3 regions of the Labrenzia sp. VG12 genome follow, and region 2 is predicted to be linked to each of the others. Evidence: riboswitches for the same ligand, from Rfam matches in the RefSeq annotation. Region 2 holds a riboswitch; each other region holds the start of a gene.
The links. A riboswitch is a leader RNA that binds a small molecule or an ion and turns the genes downstream of it on or off. The one in region 2 is predicted to bind thiamine pyrophosphate.
Positions count from the first base shown of each region.

Region 1: it holds a riboswitch for thiamine pyrophosphate, as region 2 does, so the genes downstream of both, thiO (glycine oxidase ThiO) here and CHH27_RS15780 (ABC transporter permease) in region 2, are expected to answer to the same signal.
Region 3: it holds a riboswitch for thiamine pyrophosphate, as region 2 does, so the genes downstream of both, CHH27_RS10455 (hydroxyethylthiazole kinase) here and CHH27_RS15780 (ABC transporter permease) in region 2, are expected to answer to the same signal.

Region 1 covers NZ_CP022529.1:812,500-819,526, forward strand. The annotation lists gene CHH27_RS03715 (ROK family protein) at 1-197, opposite strand, end outside; partial or broken gene CHH27_RS03720 (class II aldolase/adducin family protein) at 199-905, opposite strand; gene CHH27_RS03725 (DUF6030 family protein) at 1,158-2,060, shown strand; gene CHH27_RS03730 (pirin family protein) at 2,029-2,964, opposite strand; gene CHH27_RS03735 (AAA family ATPase) at 3,111-3,638, shown strand; TPP riboswitch at 3,680-3,799, shown strand; gene thiO (glycine oxidase ThiO) at 3,955-4,932, shown strand; gene thiS (sulfur carrier protein ThiS) at 4,916-5,113, shown strand; gene CHH27_RS03750 (thiazole synthase) at 5,119-5,892, shown strand; gene CHH27_RS03755 (thiamine phosphate synthase) at 5,889-6,494, shown strand; gene CHH27_RS03760 (LysR family transcriptional regulator) at 6,519-7,027, opposite strand, start outside.
Region 2 covers NZ_CP022529.1:3,422,876-3,429,902, reverse strand. The annotation lists gene CHH27_RS15790 (adenylosuccinate synthase) at 1-1,027, shown strand, start outside; gene CHH27_RS15785 (hypothetical protein) at 1,284-3,023, shown strand; TPP riboswitch at 3,101-3,206, shown strand; gene CHH27_RS15780 (ABC transporter permease) at 3,355-4,110, shown strand; gene CHH27_RS15775 (ABC transporter substrate-binding protein) at 4,134-5,075, shown strand; gene CHH27_RS15770 (CHASE2 domain-containing protein) at 5,093-7,027, opposite strand, start outside.
Region 3 covers NZ_CP022529.1:2,235,794-2,242,820, forward strand. The annotation lists gene CHH27_RS10435 (hypothetical protein) at 1-619, opposite strand, end outside; gene CHH27_RS10440 (OmpP1/FadL family transporter) at 1,023-2,228, opposite strand; gene CHH27_RS10445 (TRAP transporter substrate-binding protein) at 2,825-3,925, opposite strand; gene thiD (bifunctional hydroxymethylpyrimidine kinase/phosphomethylpyrimidine kinase) at 3,927-4,733, opposite strand; gene CHH27_RS10455 (hydroxyethylthiazole kinase) at 4,766-5,539, opposite strand; TPP riboswitch at 5,531-5,641, opposite strand; gene CHH27_RS10460 (Lrp/AsnC ligand binding domain-containing protein) at 5,779-6,015, shown strand; gene CHH27_RS10465 (hypothetical protein) at 6,046-6,459, shown strand; gene CHH27_RS10470 (GIY-YIG nuclease family protein) at 6,610-6,906, opposite strand.

The sequences.
Region 1 (7,027 bases), 2.6 Mb from region 2:
CCCGGGATACCGAGACCGAGGGTTCCGCTTTCACCTGTGGCTTGCTCGGCGGCGTCGACCAGATATTTGACGGCCTGGAGGCAGCCGTCATAGTCGTCGCGCGGCGTGTCCACGCGCTTGCGGAAGATTTCGTCACCTGTTCCGGACAGAGCGATGATCTCGATCTTCGTTCCACCCCAGTCAATTCCAAGTCGCATGTCAGTCCACCCGTTTCGGCAGTTCGAACGCGGCGGCCTGGCCGTCCGCCAGTTCCGCTGTCTGCTTGCCGTAGCTTTTGAATTTGTTCAGAATTCCGGTCATTTCCGCGTCATCGAGTATGACCGGGTCACCCAATGTGAGCGCGGACAGATATTGATCTGCCAGGTCTTCGACGCCCTCGGCCACAGCGAGCGCCTTTGAAAGGGTCGGGCCGCCGGCAATCTGGCCGTGATTGGCGAGCAGGCAGGCGTTGCGCTCGCCCAGTGCGCGGATCATTGCCTCGGACAAGGCTCTTGTGCCGAAACTCGCATAGTCGGCGCAGTCGATCCGGTCCCCCCGGCGAGAGCCACCATGTAGTGGAAGGCCGGGATGCCGCGCCGGTGGCAGGACAGGGCCGTCGCGCGCGGGCTGTGACAATGCACCACCGCGCCGCAATCCGGCTTGGCGAGGTAGAAATCCAGATGCATGCGCCATTCGGAGGAGGGCAGCACGTCACCGCGGTAACAGCCGTCAAGATCGAGCGCGACTATCTTGTCTTCCGTCAAAGTTTCATAGGGTGTTCCGGAAGGCGTCACCAAAAAACCAGAATCAGTGCGTGCACTTACATTCCCCGATGTGCCTTTGGTCAGTCCCAGCCGTGGCAGCGATCGGGCTGTCTCGATAATGTCTTGGCGCAGCGTGGCTGAATCGCCTGGAAAGGAGGACATCCTGAACCTCTTCAGTGCTTTGGGACTGTCAGATGAGACGGAATTGCGGGCAGGCCGCAGCGGCGGCCATAGATGACAGGTATCCGGTTGCGTTTTCAAGAGTTTGTATTGATAAATCCCGAACCCTTGACCATCCGGTCAGAAAGGATGCCGGTTTAGGTGACGATGTCAGGACTAGCGGACAGGATCAGGCAGTTATTGACGGCGGCGCGCACAGCACGGCCCGAGCAATCGCCAAAGGAACCTGGTGCGATGCGCTCCGGCAAACGCAATGCCGGCCCTCGCTGGGCGGATCAGGAAGACGATCCGTTCCAGCAACCGGAAGAGAGGCTGCAGGATCGGGGCGCAGCGGTGCACCGGTCGACAGGTGAGGGCAACGTCAGGCGACCGTTCGTAACGCCTTACTATTTCTGGGGAACGCTGGCCTTGCTGACGGCCGGATTTGCCGTCGGTGGAGTGACTTTAAATGTCCTGAAGGACTGGATCAGCCAGCCCGTCTCGACCGGCCCGGGGTTGCCCGATCCATTGCTGCCCTTGCAGGAGACCGCGCGCGAAGCGCTGCTGCGGCCGGCGCCGGAACTCGCCGCGGAGCTGAAACGCAGTTTTCTGGGCAAGCCGGACGCGCTGTGTGCCGAGCTTCAGCAGCTCGGTCTGACCAATCGGGGCTGGCGCAAGGCGCCATTTCACAAGGACCGCTGGCAATGCGCCTCCGATCTGGTGCCGCTGACCACACCGAGTGTCGATTATGGCGCAACGACACTGTTTCTCTTGTTGCGCGGCCCGGACGAAGACAAGATTGACTATCTGCGGCTGAAACTGGTCGTGGAAGATCCGCGTCAGAAGGAGATCGGCCTGGAAGCCGTCTGGCTGGTGATTGATGCACTGGCCGGGCGCTACGGCTGGACGGTGCCCGACACTTTCAGAAAGGCCGTCTCAGGGTTTTCGAAGCTGGAAACAAACCATCGCGGCGTGCAGCTTTCGGTCGCTCCGGAAGACCCGAACCTGACCGGCGACCCGCGCGCGAGCCGACGCATGAATATCATCATGGATTTCGGCGAGCCGGACCTGATCCGGCCCGCCGACAGATTTGAACAGGCGCCACCGCTCGAAAGCGGCTGGAGCGTCAGGGGCCCGGACGATCGGGCAGGGGAATGAATTCCTCCGCATCACCGGGGACCGTGTCGAAGCGGCCCTGTCTCCAGTCTTCCTTGGCCTGTTCGATCCGCTCCCTGGAGGAGGAAACGAAGTTCCACCAGATGTAGCGTTTGCCGTCCATCGGCTCGCCGCCAAGCACAACAAACCGCGCGGGGGCCGGAGAGTTGTTTTCGATCACCAGGTGGTCGCCAGGCTTGAACACAAGCAATTGAGCCGGGTCGAAACTCTGGCCGGCGATCGTGATCTGACCTGACACGGTATAAAGGCCACGTTCTTCCCATCCGGCGTCCAGCGGGATTCTGGCGCCCGGCTCCAGGCTGATATCGGCATAGAACATGTCGGAGGCGGTTTTCACAGGAGCCTTGTGACCGTAGAGCTCGCCGGCAATCAATTTGACCGACGCGCCCTTGTCGGCGAATTCCGGCTGGTCCTCGACCCCGTGATGCTGAAAGCTCGGGTCGCCTTCTTCCAGATGTTTGGGTAGAGCCACCCAGCTTTGCAGCCCAAAGAGCGGCCGTGTCTGCTGCAGCCGCTCCGGTCGTTCACGTTCGGAATGCACGATGCCCTTGCCGGCACTCATCCAGTTAAGGGCGCCCGGTGCGATGGCAATTTCAGTGCCGAGACTGTCCCGGTGATACATCTCGCCTTCGAAGAGATAGGTCACCGTGGCAAGGCCGATATGCGGGTGCGGGCGCACGTCGATGCCGCCGCCGACCAGCAGTTCAGCCGGCCCCATCTGATCGAAAAAGATGAACGGACCAACCATGCGCCGTTTGGCGGAGGGCAGGGCGCGGCGCACGGAAAAACCGCCGAGATCGGAGGTGCGCGGAACAATGATCGTGTCGATCGGATCGCAGCTTGCTGCATCGCCAGGGGTGGGATCGGGGCAGTTCAGCCAGCTCATGGGCCTCTCCTTCAATCGCTGTCATGTCATTGCCACCTAGATAGGGTGACGATTGCAAAAGTGTCCATTGAACAGTCTGTTTCCCGGTTTCAATGTCTTGCAATGCGTGTATAACCGCCGGCCCTCCTGACCCTGGAAGGTATAAAATGAAACGTGTCATGATTGTCGGCGGTCCCGGCTCGGGCAAGAGCATGCTTGCGTCCGCACTTGGCGAAAAAACCGGTTTGCCGGTCTTTCACATGGACAAGATCCACTACCGGCCGGGCTGGGTTGAGCGTTCCCGGGAAGAGAAAGACCGGCTGACGCACGAAGTGCACCAAAAAGAGCACTGGATCTTCGAAGGTGGTCATTCGAGCACGTATGCCGAACGGGTCGCGCGGGCGGATACCTTCATCTGGCTGGATGTGCCGGTCGGTCTGAGACTGTTTCGTGTCCTGAAGCGGTCGGTGAAATATTACGGGCGCAGCCGACCGGATCTGCCGGAGGGCTGTCCGGAGCGCTTCAACCTCCAGACCTTGGAATTCCTGCGTTTCATCTGGCGCACGCGTCACTCCGCCCGCGACAAGCTGGTGCGGATCCAGGACAATCCGCCCGCCCATCTGAGCGTTCACCGGCTGACCGATCTGGGGGAGGTCAGAGACTTTCTTTCTCGCGTGGGGACGACTGCTGTTTGAAGGCTGGCTTCTTGACAGTTCGAATACCGGGTTGCACAAGGAAACCACACCCGGGGTGCCCCACGAGGGGCTGAGATGCTGCAGAGCGCAATGCGCAGCGCAGGGACCCGACGAACCTGATCCAGGTCATGCTGGCGAAGGGAAGGTGCCTGCGATCCGTCCGGATCACAATTCCGCAGGATGCTGGCTCCTCTCTTGTCACCAGGCTGACCGTCTATCTGCCCGAGACCGTTTGTGGGTCTTTGCCGGAAGGAAAACACTTGGCAGTCGTTGGAGACCGTAGAGACGCATACTCCTGCACAAAGGGGACTTGGTGATGGAAGTCCTGGTTCGCGGTGCCGGTGTCGCTGGTCTTGCGCTGGCGCGGGAGCTTCTTCGGCGCAAGGTTAAGGTCCATTTGGTGGACAGGCGTTCGGATTGGAGCGGCAGCGCCTCCTGGCTTGCCGGCGGCATGCTGGCGCCCTGGTGCGAACGGGAGAACGCAGAAGAGCCGGTGCTGCGCTTTGGCAAGGGTGCCATCGACTGGTGGGATCGCGCCGTACCCGGCTTGTTACAGAGAAGGGGAACACTGGTGGTGGCACCTGCCAGAGATACCCGGGAACTCGACCGGTTTGCCCGAAGAACATCCGGCTACCGGCTGCTCGACCGCAGCGGGGTGACAGTTCTAGAACCGGAGCTGGAGGGCCGTTTCGCAAAAGGTCTCTTTTTCGAAGGCGAAGCCCATCTCGATCCGCGTGCGGCGCTTCAAAAACTCCTTGATGACCTGATCGCCGATGGTGTCGATTTTCATGTCGGGAGCGACTGCCCTCGAAACGTATCGGGTTTGACAGCGGATTGCACCGGCATGGCTGCCCGCGATCCGGACCTGCGCCCGGTTCGCGGCGAGATGCTGATCCTGCACGCACCGGACGTTCATCTGGCACGGCCCGTGCGCCTGCTGCATCCGCGTTTTCCGGTCTATGTCGTTCCGCGCGAGGACCAACACTTCATGATCGGCGCGACCATGATTGAAAGCGGCGACGACGGGCCGGTCACCGTGCGGTCCACCATGGAATTGCTCAATGCCGCCTACAGCCTGCATCCGGGCTTCGCCGAAGCCAGGATTGTCGAGACCGGTGCCGGGCTTCGGCCGGCCTATGCCGACAATCTGCCGCGTATCCGGCGTGCGGGAGACACCATCTTCGTCAATGGGTTTTACCGCCACGGCTTCCTGCTGGCACCGCATTTTGCGGGCCTTGCGGCACACATGATCACCACGCAACATCAGGAGACTCGTCTTGAAGCTCTTCATTAACGGCGAAGCGCGCGACGTTAAAAGCGCCACCCTGGACCTGCTCCTTGAGGAGCTGGACTATGAGCACGCTTTCCTGGCAACAGCGCGGAACGGCGAACTTGTCAGTTCGGAAGTCCGCAATGCCTGCACACTGCGGGAGGGCGACCGGATCGAGATCCTGTCGCCGATGCAGGGAGGCTGAGAGCGATGCCGGACTTTTACGGGGAGAGCATTTCATCGCGGCTGCTGCTGGGCACGGCACAATATCCATCGCCCAGGATCCTGGCGGATGCGATCAAATCCTCCGGTACGGAAATCCTGACCGTATCGCTGCGACGGGAGAGCGCGGGCAGCGGCGCAGGTGGCAAGTTCTGGGATCTGATCCGTGATCTGAAGGTGCGTGTTCTTCCCAACACCGCAGGCTGCCATACGGTTCGCGAAGCGGTGACCACGGCGCAGATGGCGCGCGAACTCTTCGGAACGGACTGGATCAAGCTGGAAGTGATCGGTCATCACGACAGTCTGCAGCCCGATGTCTTCGGCCTCGTTGAAGCCGCCCGGATCCTGAGCGAGGACGGCTTCAAGGTGTTTCCCTATACAACCGAGGACGTGATCGTCGGCGAGCGGCTGCTGGAGGCAGGTTGCCAGGTCCTGATGCCCTGGTGTGCGCCGATCGGCTCTGCCAGGGGGCCGGTCAATCCGGATGCCCTGAAAAGCTACCGCGCGCATTTCAGGGACATACCGCTTGTAGTCGATGCTGGCCTCGGCCGGCCTTCGCATGCGGCTGAGGTCCTCGAACTGGGCTTCGATGCCGTCCTGTTGAACACGGCCGTTGCCAAGGCCGGCGATCCGGTGGCCATGGCCCGGGCTTTTTCCGGAGCAGTCGAGGCCGGTCGATTGGCCTATGAAGCAGTACCTCTGGAACCGCGCGACATGGCGGTTCCCTCAACCCCGGTTATCGGAATGGCGGTGTTTGAATGAAACTCGATCCCTTCTACCTGATTGTCGACAGCTCCGACTGGATCAGGCGCCTGGTGCCGCTTGGCGTGAAGCTTGTGCAGCTGCGCATCAAGGACCAGCCCGAGCGCGTTTTGCGCGAAGAAATCGCGGCGTCGAAAGAGATCTGCGCCGAGCATAGCTGCCAGCTCATCGTCAATGACTATTGGCAGCTGGCCATCGATGAAGGCTGTGATTTCATTCATCTGGGTCAGGAAGACCTGGCTGACGCTGATGTCGATGCCATCCGCTCGGCGGGTCTCAAACTCGGGGTTTCCACCCATGACGGCGCGGAACTGGAAACAGCTCTCGCCGTTGCGCCTGAATATGTTGCATTGGGGCCTGTCTACCCGACCGTCCTGAAGAAGATGAAATGGGCACCGCAAGGCCTTGAGAAGATCGGCAGGTGGAAAGATCAGATCGGCGGTCTGCCACTGGTCGCGATTGGTGGTCTCAATCCGGAACGCTTGCCCGGTGTCTTTGAAAACGGGGCCGACAGTGCGGCGGTGGTCACCGACATCACCCGCAATTCGGACCCGGAGGCCCGGACGCGGGAATGGATCTCGGCAACCGCGCAGTGGCGATAGCATTCATCGCTGTGTAAAGGAGTGCTACCCGAATATGGCTTTGTCGCGCGCGACCTGGTCGCGCAAGAAGTCCTGCACGGCCGCCACATGGCGCAGTGGGCGGGAGCTTTCATGTGTGACCATCCAGTAGGCGCGTTTCAACTTGAGCTCGGGCAGAACGGCGACGAGCGTGCTGTCATCGCGCGCGATGAAGTCGTGAAGGATGCCGATGCCGGCGCCGCCGCGCACAGCCTCCGTCTGTCCCAGGGCGGATGCAATCTCGAACCGTGCTGTCCAGTCCCGCGAGATTTCCGCGCCATAATTGAGGGACGGGGAATAGAGCAGATCTTCCACATAGCCGATCAGATCGTGTGCGCTGAGATCGCTTGGTGAGTTTGGCGTGCCGTGTTCCTTCAGATAGGTCTTCGACGCGTAAAGGCCGAGCGAATAATCGACCAGTTTGCCGGCAACCAGCCGTCCTGTATCCGGCCGGTCGATCGTGACCGCGATATCCGCTTCGCGCCGCGAGAGGGAAAAGGAGCGGGGTACGGGCA
Region 2 (7,027 bases):
GGGGGTTGTGGTCACGCCGGAGACGCTTCGGGTTGCCGAAAATGCGACGCTGATCCTGTCCCTGCACCGCGAACTGGATGCACTGCGTGAAAACTCCAACACCGGGACACGCATCGGCACCACCAAGCGCGGCATCGGTCCGGCTTACGAAGACAAGGTCGGTCGTCGTGCCATTCGTCTGATGGACCTGAAGAACCTGACCACCCTGCCGGCCAAGATCGACCGGCTGCTGACCCACCACAATGCCCTGCGGCGCGGTCTAGGCCAGGAAGAGATTTCGGCCCAGGCAATCTATGACGAACTGGCAAGCGTCGCCGACAAGGTCCTGCCTTACATGGACAAGGTCTGGTATCTGCTCGACGATCTGCGCCGCCAGGGCAAGCGGATCCTGTTTGAAGGCGCTCAGGGCGCGCTTCTGGACATCGACCACGGCACCTATCCGTTCGTGACCTCCTCCAACACAGTGGCTGGGCAGGCTGCCACGGGCTGCGGCCTTGGGCCGGGCTCCGTCGATTATGTCCTGGGCATCACCAAGGCTTACACCACGCGTGTCGGCGAAGGTCCGTTCCCCACCGAACAGGAGAACGAGGTCGGTGAGTTCCTCGGCACGCGTGGCCACGAATTCGGGACGGTCACCGGACGCCGCCGCCGCTGCGGCTGGTTTGATGCGGTGCTGGTGCGCCAGACGGTCTGCACCTCCGGCATCAACGGTATTGCCCTGACGAAACTCGACGTTCTGGATGGCCTCGACGAGATCAAGATCTGTATCGGCTATGAGCTGGACGGAGAGAAGATCGATTATCTGCCGGCGTCCCAGGGCGCGCAGGAGCGGGTCAAGCCGATCTATGAGAGTCTGCCGGGCTGGAAGGAATCGACGGAAGGTGCGCGCACCTGGGCGGAACTGCCAGCACAGGCGATCAAATATGTGCGCCACGTTGAAGAACTGATCGGCGCACCGGTTGCCCTGCTGTCGACCAGCCCGGAACGGGACGACACAATTCTTGTGCAGAATCCCTTCCAGGATTGAGATATTTGTCTTTTAAAGGCCAATATTAAGAAATACGGCTGTGCGTCGCGAATCACTGCGGCGCACGTCCCCCATCGGCGGACCGCTTGAGGTTCGCCTGACCATGTTTAGTAGGAAGGAGTGCTGTAAGGACGATTGCCGGTGCAAACGCCCCGAAGAATTCGCACCGTCTATCCAAAACTTGATATAAGCCTGAGACCGAATGGAATTCTCAGGCCGTGGACCAGTTCCTTACAGTCGGCCGGTAGGCAGGAAGATGGCTGATTACTATTCAATTCTGAAGAAAACGATCGCGTCTTTGCCTGAAAACAATGGTGCTGCGCGCCGAAGTGTCTACAGCCGCGCACGCAACGCCATTGTCAACCAGCTGAAAGCCTACGAACCTCCCCTCGCACCGTCCGAAATCACCGCAGAGCAGCTGCGCCTGGAAGAAGCCATTCGCAAGGTAGAGGCGGAAGCAGCACGCGAAAGCCTTGGCCTTGGTGCACCGCCTGTCAAGGCGACACCACCTGCGGAGACACCACAGCCGGCAGCACCCGTCGTGGAACCTCCCGCAGTCGTCGATGAGCCGACCTCCGAGCCGCAGGCCGACAATGCTACGTCGCAGCCGGCCGAAGAACCTGTCGCTGCCCCTGTCGAACCGGAGACGCCGTCTCCGCTGAAGGAAACGCTGGCCGAGGCCGAGACGCTCGGCGCGGCCGCCAGCCAGGCAACACAAAGCGCCCGGGACGCTGTTGCGCCTCAGGACGACAATCTTGCGGCGGACGCAGCGCCTGTTCGTCAGGAGCCTGCGTTTGAAAGCCAGCCGGAGCCGGATGAGGGCCTGTTCGAGCCGGCGCAGCAAGCAGACATCACCCCGGACCCAAAGCCGGAGCCTGGATCAGACAAGGCTGCAGAAAAACCGGCCGCGAAAGCCGGCCGCGGCCGGCGTGCCCGACCGAGCGCTTCGGATGCGCTGAAGAGCGGCTCGTCAGGTGGCAAGATCGTGCCGATCGCCGCAGCGCTCGTGCTGGTGGTGATCCTGGCCGGCGTCGGGGCCTATTTCCTGCTGCCGGCGGACAACCAGACGCCAGACAGCACATCGGTGCTGCAGCCTTCAGATACGCAGACGGCGACGGCACCGGAACCCACACCGGCCGCTCCGGAGCCTGCCGCACCTGCCGAAACGCCAGCCTCCGATTCGTCCAAGAACACGGACCGGCTGCTTGATGACGGCAACGGTGATGTGGTTGCGCCCGACGCCCGAACCGTGACGACGACCCTCATCACGCCCGACCCTGCACCGGTCGCTCCGGAGCAGCCTGCGATTGCAAGCACTCCCGGAGAGGAGCCGGCGCCCGTAGCTGAACCGTCCGTACCTGCCATTGCAGAACAACCGGCCCTTGCCGCGCCTGGCGACAGTATTGCGGCGATCTCACCGGAAGAAACGACCCCGCCGGCAACTTCGGAAGGTGGTGCGCAACGGTCCATCCTCTATGAAGAAGGGGAGGATTCCGGTGGTGCCGGAACGGCTGCCCAGGGCGCAGTTGTCTGGACGCTGGACGAAGAGACCAATCTCGACGGTCAGTCGCAGGCCGTTCTCAGCGCGGAAATCGAAATTCCGGAACGGGATATCAAGGTCGACATTCGCATCAAGCCGAATGACGACACGTCGCTGCCAGCCAGCCACCTGGTCGAGATCAAATACGAGTTTCCGGAAAGCTTTGCTTCTGGTGACGTGGTCAACGTCCCGGGTCTTGTCATGAAGCCGACCGAGGAAGCCCGAGGCGACGCGTTGATCGGTGCGTCGGTCAAGGTGTCTCCGGGTTTCTTCTGGATCGCCCTGTCCAGTCTGCCGAACGAACAGCAACGCAACCTCGCACTTCTGCGCGAGCGCGGCTGGATCGACATTCCGATGCTGTATGAAAACGGCAAACGCGGGATCCTCACCCTGGAAAAAGGGTCGGCTGGTGCAGATGCCGTGGAAAAGGCGATTGCCGCCTGGCAAGCCGGCTAAGAACGAGCGACCTCCCCTAAATTTGAAAAGCCGCATCCCTGCGGCTTGCCTTTTTCCGTGTTTGCGGGCATGGTCCGCCCTGGTCCGAGGGGTGTTCCGTTTGACGGAACTGAGATGGCGTCAGCCGAACCCTTAGAACCTGATCCGGGTCATGCCGGCGAAGGGACGGAATCCTTAGCCTTATCCCGGATCTCCAATGTCATTTTCGGCCAAGTCCGAAGACGGGAGATCCTATGCGTTCGTGTCAGCCAAGGCGGCCCATGCCGTCCTGTCATCTGCCGGTTCCTGCTGTCACACCTGTCAATGGGTGCGGCCGACAGGAGCATGTGCGATGAAACCTGTCCTGGCATCGGCGGCCAAGACCGTCCTCGGGCTCGGAGTGACGGTTGCGCTCTGGGCGATGATCGTCACCGTTTTCGACACACCGCACTACATCCTGCCCGGTCCCGAGCGGGTGTTTGCCGCATTCGCAAAGAACGCTCCGTTTCTGATGCATCACGCGGGCATCACGGCCTTTGAGACCGTGCTCGGATTTGTGGTCGGGGCTGCGGCCGGGGCGCTGCTCTCGGTTTTTCTGTGGCTGTTCCCGCTGGCCGCCCGTTTCGCCATGCCGCCCATCCTCGTGACGCAGGCCCTGCCGGTCTTCGCCATCGCGCCGATCCTGGTGTTGTGGTTGGGCTTCGGCCTTGAATCCAAGATTGTCGTCGTCGTGCTGGTGATCTTTTTCACGGTGACATCGACGTTTTTCGATGGCTTGCAACGGCTTGACCCGGGACTTGGAGATCTCGCCCGGCTCTACCGGCTGCCGCGGCTGCGTGAATTGTGGCTGTTCCGGCTGCCGTCGGGATTGCCGGCCTTTGCGTCGGGGCTCAGGGTCGCCGCCGTCTTCGCCCCGATGGGCGCCATCATCGGCGAATGGGCCGGGGCCAAGGGCGGTCTGGCCTTCATCATGCTTCAAAGCAGCAATCGCATGCAGGCGGACATGATGTTCGCCGCTTTGATCCTGCTCGCGGCGATGGTGCTGATCATGCGCTTTATCGTCAATCGTTTCACCCAGTTTCTAGTACCTTGGCAGCCCGTCACCTGACGGCCGCCCAATTGGAGGACCCCATGAAAAAACAACTCCTGTCCCTTGCTTTCGCCGCCGGCCTGATGGCCGCTCAACCGGCGCAGGCAGCCGACAAGCTGACCCTCTTGCTGGACTGGTTCATCAATCCCGATCACGCCCCTCTGGTCACGGCACAGACCAAGGGGTTCTTCGCAGCCGAAGGCCTGGAAGTGGAGATCATCGAACCGGCGGATCCGGCCATGCCGCCCAAGCTTGTGGCCGCCGGACGCGGCGACATCGCCGTGTCCTACCAGCCGACACTGCATGCCCAGATCGAGGAAGAGCTTCCGCTGAAATGGATCGGCACGCTGGTGGAAACGCCGCTCAACTCGCTGATTGTGCTGAAGGACGGGCCGATCAAGGAGCTGAAGGAGCTGAAGGGCAAGACCATCGGTTTCTCCGTCTCCGGGTTTGAAGACGCCATGCTGGGCCAGATGCTGCGCTCGGTCGATCTGTCCATCGATGATGTTGAGCTGGTCAACGTGAACTTCGCCCTGTCGGGGTCACTCCTGTCCGGCCAGGTGGACGCGGTCATCGGTGCCTATCGCAACTTCGAGCTGACCCAGATCGAAATCGAAGGCAAGGAAGGCAAGGCGTTCTTTCCTGAAGAAAACGGTGTTCCGATTTTTGATGAGCTGATCTATGTGGTCAACAAGGACAAGACGGACGATCCCCGTTTCGAAAGGTTCCTGGCTGCTGTCGAAGCAGCAACCATTTATCTGACCAATCATCCGGACGAAGCCTGGAACGCGTTCATCGAAGCCTATCCGCATCTCAATGACGAGCTCAACAAGCGCGCCTGGGCCGACACGCTGCCGCGCTTTGCCAAGCGACCGGCTGCGCTGGATGAGGGTCGTTACCAGCGGTTTGCAGAGTTCATGGCTGAAGCAGGCCTGATCAGCAAGGTTCCGCCGGTGGAAAGCTACGCGATCGAAATCCGCTGATTTAGCGGCGGCGCCGCCTATTGGGCGGCGCTGCTCGCATCTTGAGCAGGATCGGAAACAGCAATCGTCGCTTCAAACCGATTGTAGAAGGCGGCCAGGTCCGGCGCGCAGGAACGCGCTGTTTCGAGCGTCTGTCTTGCCAGCACCGTGTTGTTTTCGCTGAGGGCCTGGAGCAAATGCAGGTGCGCCGCTTCCAGTTCCTTGAAACGGGGAGTTGATCTGAAGGTCTCGTCGCCCACCAGGGCAAAGAGCTTGATCGGTTCGCTCTTGCCCTTGAGCGGAATTTCCCCGGCTTCCAGGTAGGCGAGTCCGGGGGCGGCGTCCTTTGTCTCTTGCGAGACCAGCAGTTCCGCACCAACGGCCTTGCAGCTCGATTCAATCCGAGAGGCGACATTCACTGCGTCGCCGATGACCGAATAGTTGAACCGTCGCGCCGAGCCCATGTTGCCGACACAGGCCTCTCCACTGTTGAGACCGATGCCGATCTGCACGCTCTGCGCTTTCAGACCGCGGGCCTTGAAACCGAAGGCATCTTCGCCATTGAGCCGGTCGACGACCTTTAACATGGCAAGACCGGCCCGGCAGGCCTTCTCGGCATGGTCCGGTACGGATAGGGGCGCATTCCAGAAGGCCATGATGCTGTCGCCGATATACTTGTCGATGGTTCCCCCTTCTGCCTGAATGGCATCGGACAGGGGGGACAGCAGCGTGTTCAGGAAACTGACCAGTTCTTCCGGTGTCAGCTGCTCGGATATGGGAGTGAAGCCGCGAATATCCATGAACAGGATGGTCATGGGCCGGATTTCACCGCCGAGGGCGAGCTGTTCCGGCGCCTTTTCAAGCTGGGTGACCAGATCCGGCGACAGATACTGGCTGAAGGCCTGGCGGACAAAGCGTTTCTCGCGTTCCGTCAGGAAGTAGAGCAGGGCGGTCGAGGCTGCAAAGACGAGGATGGTGGTCACGCTCGGATAGATCGGGTCGATCAGCAGCCCGTCCTGAAGGAACAGATAGACCGAACCGCCTATGAGGCCGCTGATGATCAGGCTGCCGAGGACCGCCGTGCCGATGCTGCCGATCGCGGGCAGTGCCAGGATCAGGATGGCGCCGGCGGCAAAGGTGGCAATGACTTCCGCACCGTCTGCCCAGTCCGGGCGGGAGAGGAACTGTCCGAAAATGATCTGTTCGACTGCCTGGGCATGGATCGATACGCCCGGCACCTGCTCCCCAAGCGGTGTCGCCCTGATGTCGCGCAGGCCGACGGCCGATGTGCCGACAAAAACAATCTGTCCTTCAAGAAACGGCACCAGTTCGGCGGCTTTGCCGGGGTCGAAGAGGTGGTGTGCGGACACGTATCGTTCCGGGTGCTTCTGGTCCGAGTTGAAATAGAGCCAGAGCTCGCCCGCCGAGGTTGTCGGCGGCCGGAAGGCGCCGATCTTGAGAGCGTTGACGGCTGGTTCGCCCGTATCGGCCTCACCGCTTGCGCCGGTGGCGCGAATGACCAGGCCGCGCTCGCCCTGCGCCACACGCAGGGCCTCCGTGACGAGGCTTGGATAGAGTTCGGAACCGTCGCTGATGATCAGGGGCACACGCCGGACGATCCCTTCCTTGTCATCGTTTGAAACGGAGAACGAGCCGATGCCGCTGGCTTTTGCGCGCAACAGGTCCAGATTGGGGACCATGTTGTTGAACGGATCGAGAAAGTCTGCCGGATTCTCGCCGGCATAGGACGTGCCCGTCAGCTTCAGCGGGCTGCCGTCCGTTTCATCCGGTGTCACCGCAAACCCCAGAACGACGGGGGCTTCTGCAATCGCGGCTGCAAAGGCTTGGTCGTGGTCGGGAAGGCCGGCAAGAGCCGCGCGCAAGGCTGGATCGCTGTCTGCGGGAAGCGCTGCTGTCAGTTGTCTGGGAGAGGTCCGGTCCGGTTCGGAAAACACCATGTCGAAGACAATGAC
Region 3 (7,027 bases), 1.2 Mb from region 2:
TGTTCGGGAACTGCTCCCAGAACAACCTGGTCAGCTCGCCTGCTCTTTCTCTCGACAATTGCCCATTTGAAGCAGCCCCCTGAGCCGATTTCATATCGAGCGCCAGGACGTCCAGCTGAACCTTGTCCTCACCCGAGGCGCAGATTTTCGCGTGACCCAGGATGGCATCCATCTTTTTCACCCAACTGACAGGGTCCTGATCGCACCAGTCAGGCCTGGGCTGAGAAGTCTTTGGCAGCACAGCGTCGATTGTCGCAGAGTAGGTACGGAAACCGATCCCAAGCGATTTCGACAGCGCTTCGGTTTCCCAGATCAATGAAGCCGTTACAGGATCCCGTTGATCTGACCAGGGGTTTGAGGCCTGGTCGACAAGGTATTTCGTGCCAGCCCATGTTCCCCAGAAGAAAAGCAGAAAAAGACAACCGAGTTTGCCGACAAGCCCCAGCTGCAGGTTTTGGGGACCGCTGCCGCGCAAGAGCGCATAGACCCCTCCCCCGCCGATCAGGATTCCGGCCGCAATCTCGATAATGGTGTTGCTTGTCGAAGAAATCGTGATGGCCGAAAGCACCCCGACCGTGCCGCCAAACGCCGCGACCATAAGAGCATAAAAGAAATTCATGACCCCAACTCAACCGGATATCCCCAGGAAGAGATCATACACCCGAAAGACGAAGACTCGCAACGATACGCCGAGTCTATTCAATCGCCCGCAAACAAGTCGACAAAACATAAAAGCTTTCAAGACAATAGGCGAAACAATAGATACAGAAATCCATTCAATCATCTGAATATTGAAAATCACAGAAATTACGCATCCATCAATAATTGAATATTATTCTACTCGGCAATCGAATTTGGGCGGCAAAACACGGCGCCTTTATCCGCTAAACCAGTTTGCTCCAGCTTCTCCCGGCAACTGGACCCCACCGGACCCGACACACAAGATGTCCGGTTTGAAATCCGCCAAGCAAAAAGGCCGGAGCAATGCCCCGGCCTCTCGTCAAGACGCTGCTGAGCTGGTCTTAGAACTTGTAGCGCAGCGATGCGGAGATGATGTTGACGTGGCTGTCGACATCGGCGGTGTAGGTGCCGAAGGTGGCGTTATAGTCCTGGTGCCCAGGCGCAATGTTGATCTTGGTCGCTTCCGGAATGATGTGGGTATAGCCCAGATCGAACGACATATGCTTGTTGAATTCATAGGTCGCACCGGCAGACAGCCACCAGCGATTGTTGTCCGGCAGGCGGGTGGAACGGATGTCCTCGTCGATCGGCGAGATCTCGTAGCCGAGACCGGCCCGAAGGGTCAGCTGATCGTTGAAGTCATATTCACCACCGAGCGAGAAGAACCAGCCGTCATCATAGTTGAAATGCAGCGTGGTCAGCGTCGCGCCACTGGTGTCGGAAATTGCGCGCGGCGACTTCAGACGGCTCCAGTTGGTCCATTCGACCGTTCCCAGAACGCGGATCTTGTCGGTGATCTTCTGACGCGCGGAGATGTTGACCATGTCCGGTGTCACGACACCAAGGCCGATCGCGCTGGTGACGCCCCCCACGATCAGATCGCCATCAAGGTCATGACCAACACCGGAGCGATAGCCGATGCCGATCTCGGTGCCTTCCCACGGACGCACGGTCAGACCGGCGGTCACGCCGAAGCCGACATCATCCCCCTTGATCTCGTTGGAGCGCGGAAAGCCGGCACCGGACGTGGCGTCAGCGGATTTCAGCGACACTTTCAGGTACTGGACCTGAACACCGACCGCGACCGACACCATCTCGTTGATCTGCAACGCAACCGCCGGGTTGACGTTCATCGAGAACACGGACGAGGAGCGGGAGTAGAACTGGGCCGCCCAGTTGAAATCCGGCTTGGTGGAGAGACCGAACGGGGCGTTGATACCAACACCGAAGATGAGCTGGTCATTCAGCCGGTACGCCGCATAGGACGCCGGAATGAACGCGTCGGACGCGAGGTCGCCGCTGCCGATGGACGAGGTTCCCAGAAAGCCGCCCGACAGGGTACCGTTAACCTCCGAGACAGGGAACAGCCCCGTGTTGTGCGCCTCGACGGTCAGGCCCTTCTGAGCCCCCATCAACGAAGCCGGGTTCCAGTACATGGACGAAATGCCGCCGCCCGTTGTGCCGTAACCGGCAAAAGACATGCCCTGATAATAGGAGCTCTGCTCACGCAGGGCGAAGCCGCCGGCATGCGCCGCGCCTACAACCATAGATAGCGCGACCGCGGTCGACGCAAATAGAACTGTTTTTTTGTTTGCCCACGACATGGTGTTTCCTCCCATCCCCTTCCCGCTGGGTGATTCATGACAACTGATGACAGAATTCCCGGAGAAGGCGCCCGGTTTCAACACAATATTGGGACTGGGGATTGGCAGAAAATCGCTTGCTGCATTGCAATATAGTCAGGAATTTCCCTTAGGTTTCGGCTGAACGTCCGCTCATCACCCAAAAATCGATAAGTTCAGAGACACTTCGTCACATGATCGACACAAGTTGACTCTTTTGCCCAAAAAAGAGGCAGAAAAAATACCAGCTTCCGATAACGTAAATTAGCCATTGAACGTTGCGGCTTTGCCACACGTGTCGTTAGGGAACACGGGTAGGTTGTTGGACAAATGACCTGAAGACCCTCGGTAAAATCACCAATAAAATGACTTTACGGCAACCCATTTGTCTCAACGCCCGGGATAGCACTGAAGGAACGGGCCAGCGGTAAAATGTCAGGAGCTGCCGAGAGAATGGGTGCGAAGATCGGTGATACCGGCACCGCGTTCCTGTGCGCGCTGCCGGTTCATCTGTCGCCTGCTTAGCCGTCCCGCGCCGACATAAAATTGCGCATGGCGATGCTGCTCCACGGGGCCAGACGCTCCCGTGCCGCCTGATGGCTTTCCTGGATGCGCCCGGCCAACGGATCCCTTTCCGCAAATTCGGCAAGAACATCAGCGGCCGTTTCCCGCAGCGCTGCCAGAACCGGCTCCGGATACGGCCGGACCGTCACGCCGTCTTCTTCCTGCAGCAGTTTCAGGCTGCCGGCGTTCTGCCAGTCGCTTTCCGCCAGCGCCCGCCCGTTCTCGGCCCGGCAGGCGTCCAGCACGATGGCTCTCAGATCCTCCGGCAACCCGTCCAGAGCTGTTGTGTTGAAGAGAGCCTCCCCCGTGCCGTTCGGCTCGTGGAAGCCGGGCGAATAGTAGTTGTGCGCGACCTTCTGAAACCCCATCGCGCGATCCGACCAGGGCCCCAGGAATTCGGTCGCATCCAGAACGCCGCTCTGCAGGGCCTGGAACAATTCACCCGGCGGCAGGCTGACCGGCGTGGCGCCGAGACGGCGCATCACCTCGCCCCCGAGGCCCGGCATGCGGATCTTCAGCCCTTTGAGATCATTAAGGCCTGCAATCTCGCGCTTGTACCAGCCGCCCATCTGGACGCCCGTATTGCCCGCCATGACCGGCTTCAGACCAAACGGCGCATAGAGCTCGTCCCAGAGCGCCTGCCCGCCGCCCTGCTCGATCCAGGCAATATGTTCATGCGGCAGGAGACCGAAGGGCACGGCCGTGAAATAGACAGAGGCCGGGATCTTGCCCTGCCAGAAGAAAGAAGCCGTGTGGGCCATCTGGGCTGTGCCGGCCGAAACCGCATCGAAGACGCCCAGCGCAGGCACCAGTTCCCCGGCGGCAAACAGGCGCACACGCATGCGGCCACCCGACATCAGTTCGATCTGGTCTGCGATCCGCTGCGCGGTGATGCCGGGACCCGGCAGGTTCTTCGGCCAGGATGTGACCAGCTTCCATTCCAGCGTAGCCTGCTCCTGGGCAACAGCAGGCGCTGCCAGACCGGCAGCACCGGCCGCCGTCGCACCAAGCAAGGCGCGGCGGTTCACATGTGTCCTTTGGCCACTCGTCTTGTTCATCTCACTTGCTCCAATAGCCGTGAAAATGGTGCACGGGCCCATGCCCGCTGCCGATCTGAAGCGTGTCGGCGGCCGCGATGGCGGCCTGGATATAAGCCTTGGCATCGGCAACCGCCTGATCCATCGACAGGCCTTTCGCAAGGCCGGCCGCGATGGTCGACGACAGGGTGCAGCCGGTGCCGTGGGTATTGCCGGTGTCGATCCGCCTGTCGCGCAACCAACGGGACGTGCCGTCCCTGGTCAGAAGCAGGTCCGCACTCTCTGCGCCTTCACCATGCCCGCCCTTGATCAGCACAGCCTTAGCGCCCAGCCCCAGCAGTTTCTCGCCCTGGGCCTTCATGTCCGCTTCGTCGCTCGCAAGGCCGGTTTCCAGCATGCGGGCGGCTTCATGAAGGTTCGGTGTGATGATATCGGCCAGCGGCACCAGTTCGGCCATCAGTGTTGTGACGGCACTGTCGGCGAGCAGCGGATCGCCGGAGGCGGCCACCATGACGGGGTCCAGCACAACGGGCCCCGTGGCGTGGGCTTTCAGCCCTTCGGCCAAGGCCTGAATGGTGTCCACGCGCGACAGCATGCCGATCTTGGTCGCCTTGACGGCCAGATCGGAATAGACCGCATCGATCTGGGCCCGGACAAACTCCGGTGGCACATCATGAATGGTGCTGACACCAAGCGTGTTCTGGGCCGTCAGCGCCGTCAGCACGCTGGCGCCGTAAACACCGTTTGCGGAAAAGGCTTTCAGGTCGGCCTGGACACCGGCGCCGCCGCCGCTGTCGGACCCTGCAATGGTTACCGCAATGGCGGTCATCTGCATCTCCCGGGATGTGATTGGAATTGAAGTCAGGCGGTCTGGAGTCGTGCCTCGATATCGCGCAGGCTGAGGCCGTAAAGCGCGTCGAGCAATTCCGGAACGAGACTGCCGGGCCCGCCAGCGCGCACGGCCGCCAGTTCACCGGCAATGTTGAAGACGGAGAGGCCGCAGGCCGCCGCCAGCGCCTTGTCGCCCTCCACGGCGCAGAAGGCGGCCAGAACCGCGCCACCGGCGCAGCCTGTCGCCGTGACACGGCTCATGAGCGGGTGCCCGTTCAACAGACGGAAATCCTCGCCTTCGCTCTCGATCTTGTCTTCCGCGCCGGTCACGGCCAGAACCGTTCCACTGGCAATCAGCGCGTCCGCCCTAGCCCTTTCCGGAAACAGGGCCTCGAGTTCAGCCGTGTTCAGACGTACGAGATCAGGCCGGGACGCCAACAGGGTCAGCGCAAAGGCACAGCGTGACGGAGACCGGTCGACAAAGACCGGATCGATGCAGACAGGCCTTTCGGTTGCGCGGGCAGCCTCGATCGCCAGGGGGATGGCGGCCCGCCGGGTCTCGTCCAGCGTGCCAAGATTGACCAGCAATGCGTCTGCGCTTGCCGCAAATCCTGCCACCTCTTCCGGCGCAACCGTCATTGACGGAACAGCGCCAAGCGCCAGCAACGTGTTGGCCGTGAAGGCCTGGGCCACCGCATTGGTGATGGCATGAATGCGCGGCTGTTGCCGTCTGACCTTTTCGAGCAGTCCGTAAACCGTTTCGGGCGTCAGCGATTGCGTGGTGGCAGCAATGGAAAGTGTCATGATCTCAAGTCCCTCCGCCGGTATCAGCCGGATCAGGTTCAAGGAGTTGGCAGGCTGCCTCTCAGCCCGATCCGGAATGGCCGGGCACCCCCATGAGACGCCTGCACGGTTAACAAGCGGCACGGGCGATTGCAAGTGCGGCTTTCCGTCTTGCCGGCCGGACGTTCAACGATTGACTGAAACGCCCAGATGGGCGATGTCCATGGGCATCATTTGGAACAGCAATTCCGGAGCACCGCATGATACCGTTTTTCGTGATGATCAAATGCCAGCTGGGCAAGACCTACCAGGTCGCCAATGCGATTGCCGATGCGGAGATTGCGTCCGAAGTCTATTCGACCAGTGGTGATTATGACCTCTTGGTGAAGTTCTATGTCGATAACGGCGCGGATATCGGCCATTTCGTCAATGAAAAGGTGCACCCGATCGACGGTATCCAGGACACCAAGACGATCATCACCTTCAAGGCTTTTTAGAGCCTATCCGCGTTCTACGGAGAATGTTTCATGCAATTTCTGAAATCGACAGCCCTTTGCCTCGGCCTCGCCCTTTCGTCTGCCGCTATCGCCGCACCGGCCTCCGCGCAGGGCATGCCGCCGGAGCAGATCAAGCAGATCCTTGACCTGACCAAGGCCAACTGGGTTGCCTTTCGCGACTGGCAGGGCCAGGAGCTGATCTATTTCACCCACCTTGAATCCTGGAAATGCGGGATCGACTATGTCTTTTACGGCCTCAATGACGGCCCGATCGACCAGGAGTGGGAACTGGAAGCATGCAACCCGGACAATCCGAACGCGGTCCTGAAGGAAAAGCCCTATCTGGAACGGCCGGCCGGCTCGACCCAGTCAATCAGCGTTCAGCTCATTTTCCCGGACGGCACCAAGAGCCAGGTCGAACGGTTTGAATACAAGCCGCAGTAAGATCTGCCTGGCAACGCATCAGTTGCCTTATTTTGGCGTCAAAGGCGTGGTCGACCTCGCAGCCGCCACGCTGGCGATAACGTTGAACGTTTCCGATTACTGGGTCCCGGACTTGGCTACGCCAATCCGGGATGACAATGGAGACATAAGCTAAACGAGCGAAGGAAAGAGATCATCCCAATTCGGGTTCTTCTCTTCAATCATGCGGATTTTCCAAGCGCGCCTCCAGCGCTTAACCTGTTTTTCGCATTTAATTGCCCAGTCAATTTCTTCGTGCACTTCGAAATAGACCAGCCGATTGATGCAATACTTGGCCGTGAACTTGCTCCCAATACCGTCACGATGCGCTGAAACACGTTCAACAAGATTGTTTGTCACGCCTACATAAAGCGTACCGCCCAATTTGCTGGCGAGAAGATAGACGTAATACTGCTGATCAAGGTGCATTGTTCGCCTTTTGCAGCAATTTGATATGAGACACCTATTTTGTCATCCCGGATTGGCGTAGCCAAGTCCGGGACCCAGTAAATACGGTGCCGGCGGTACAAACACCGCTTGCGGCCGGTCC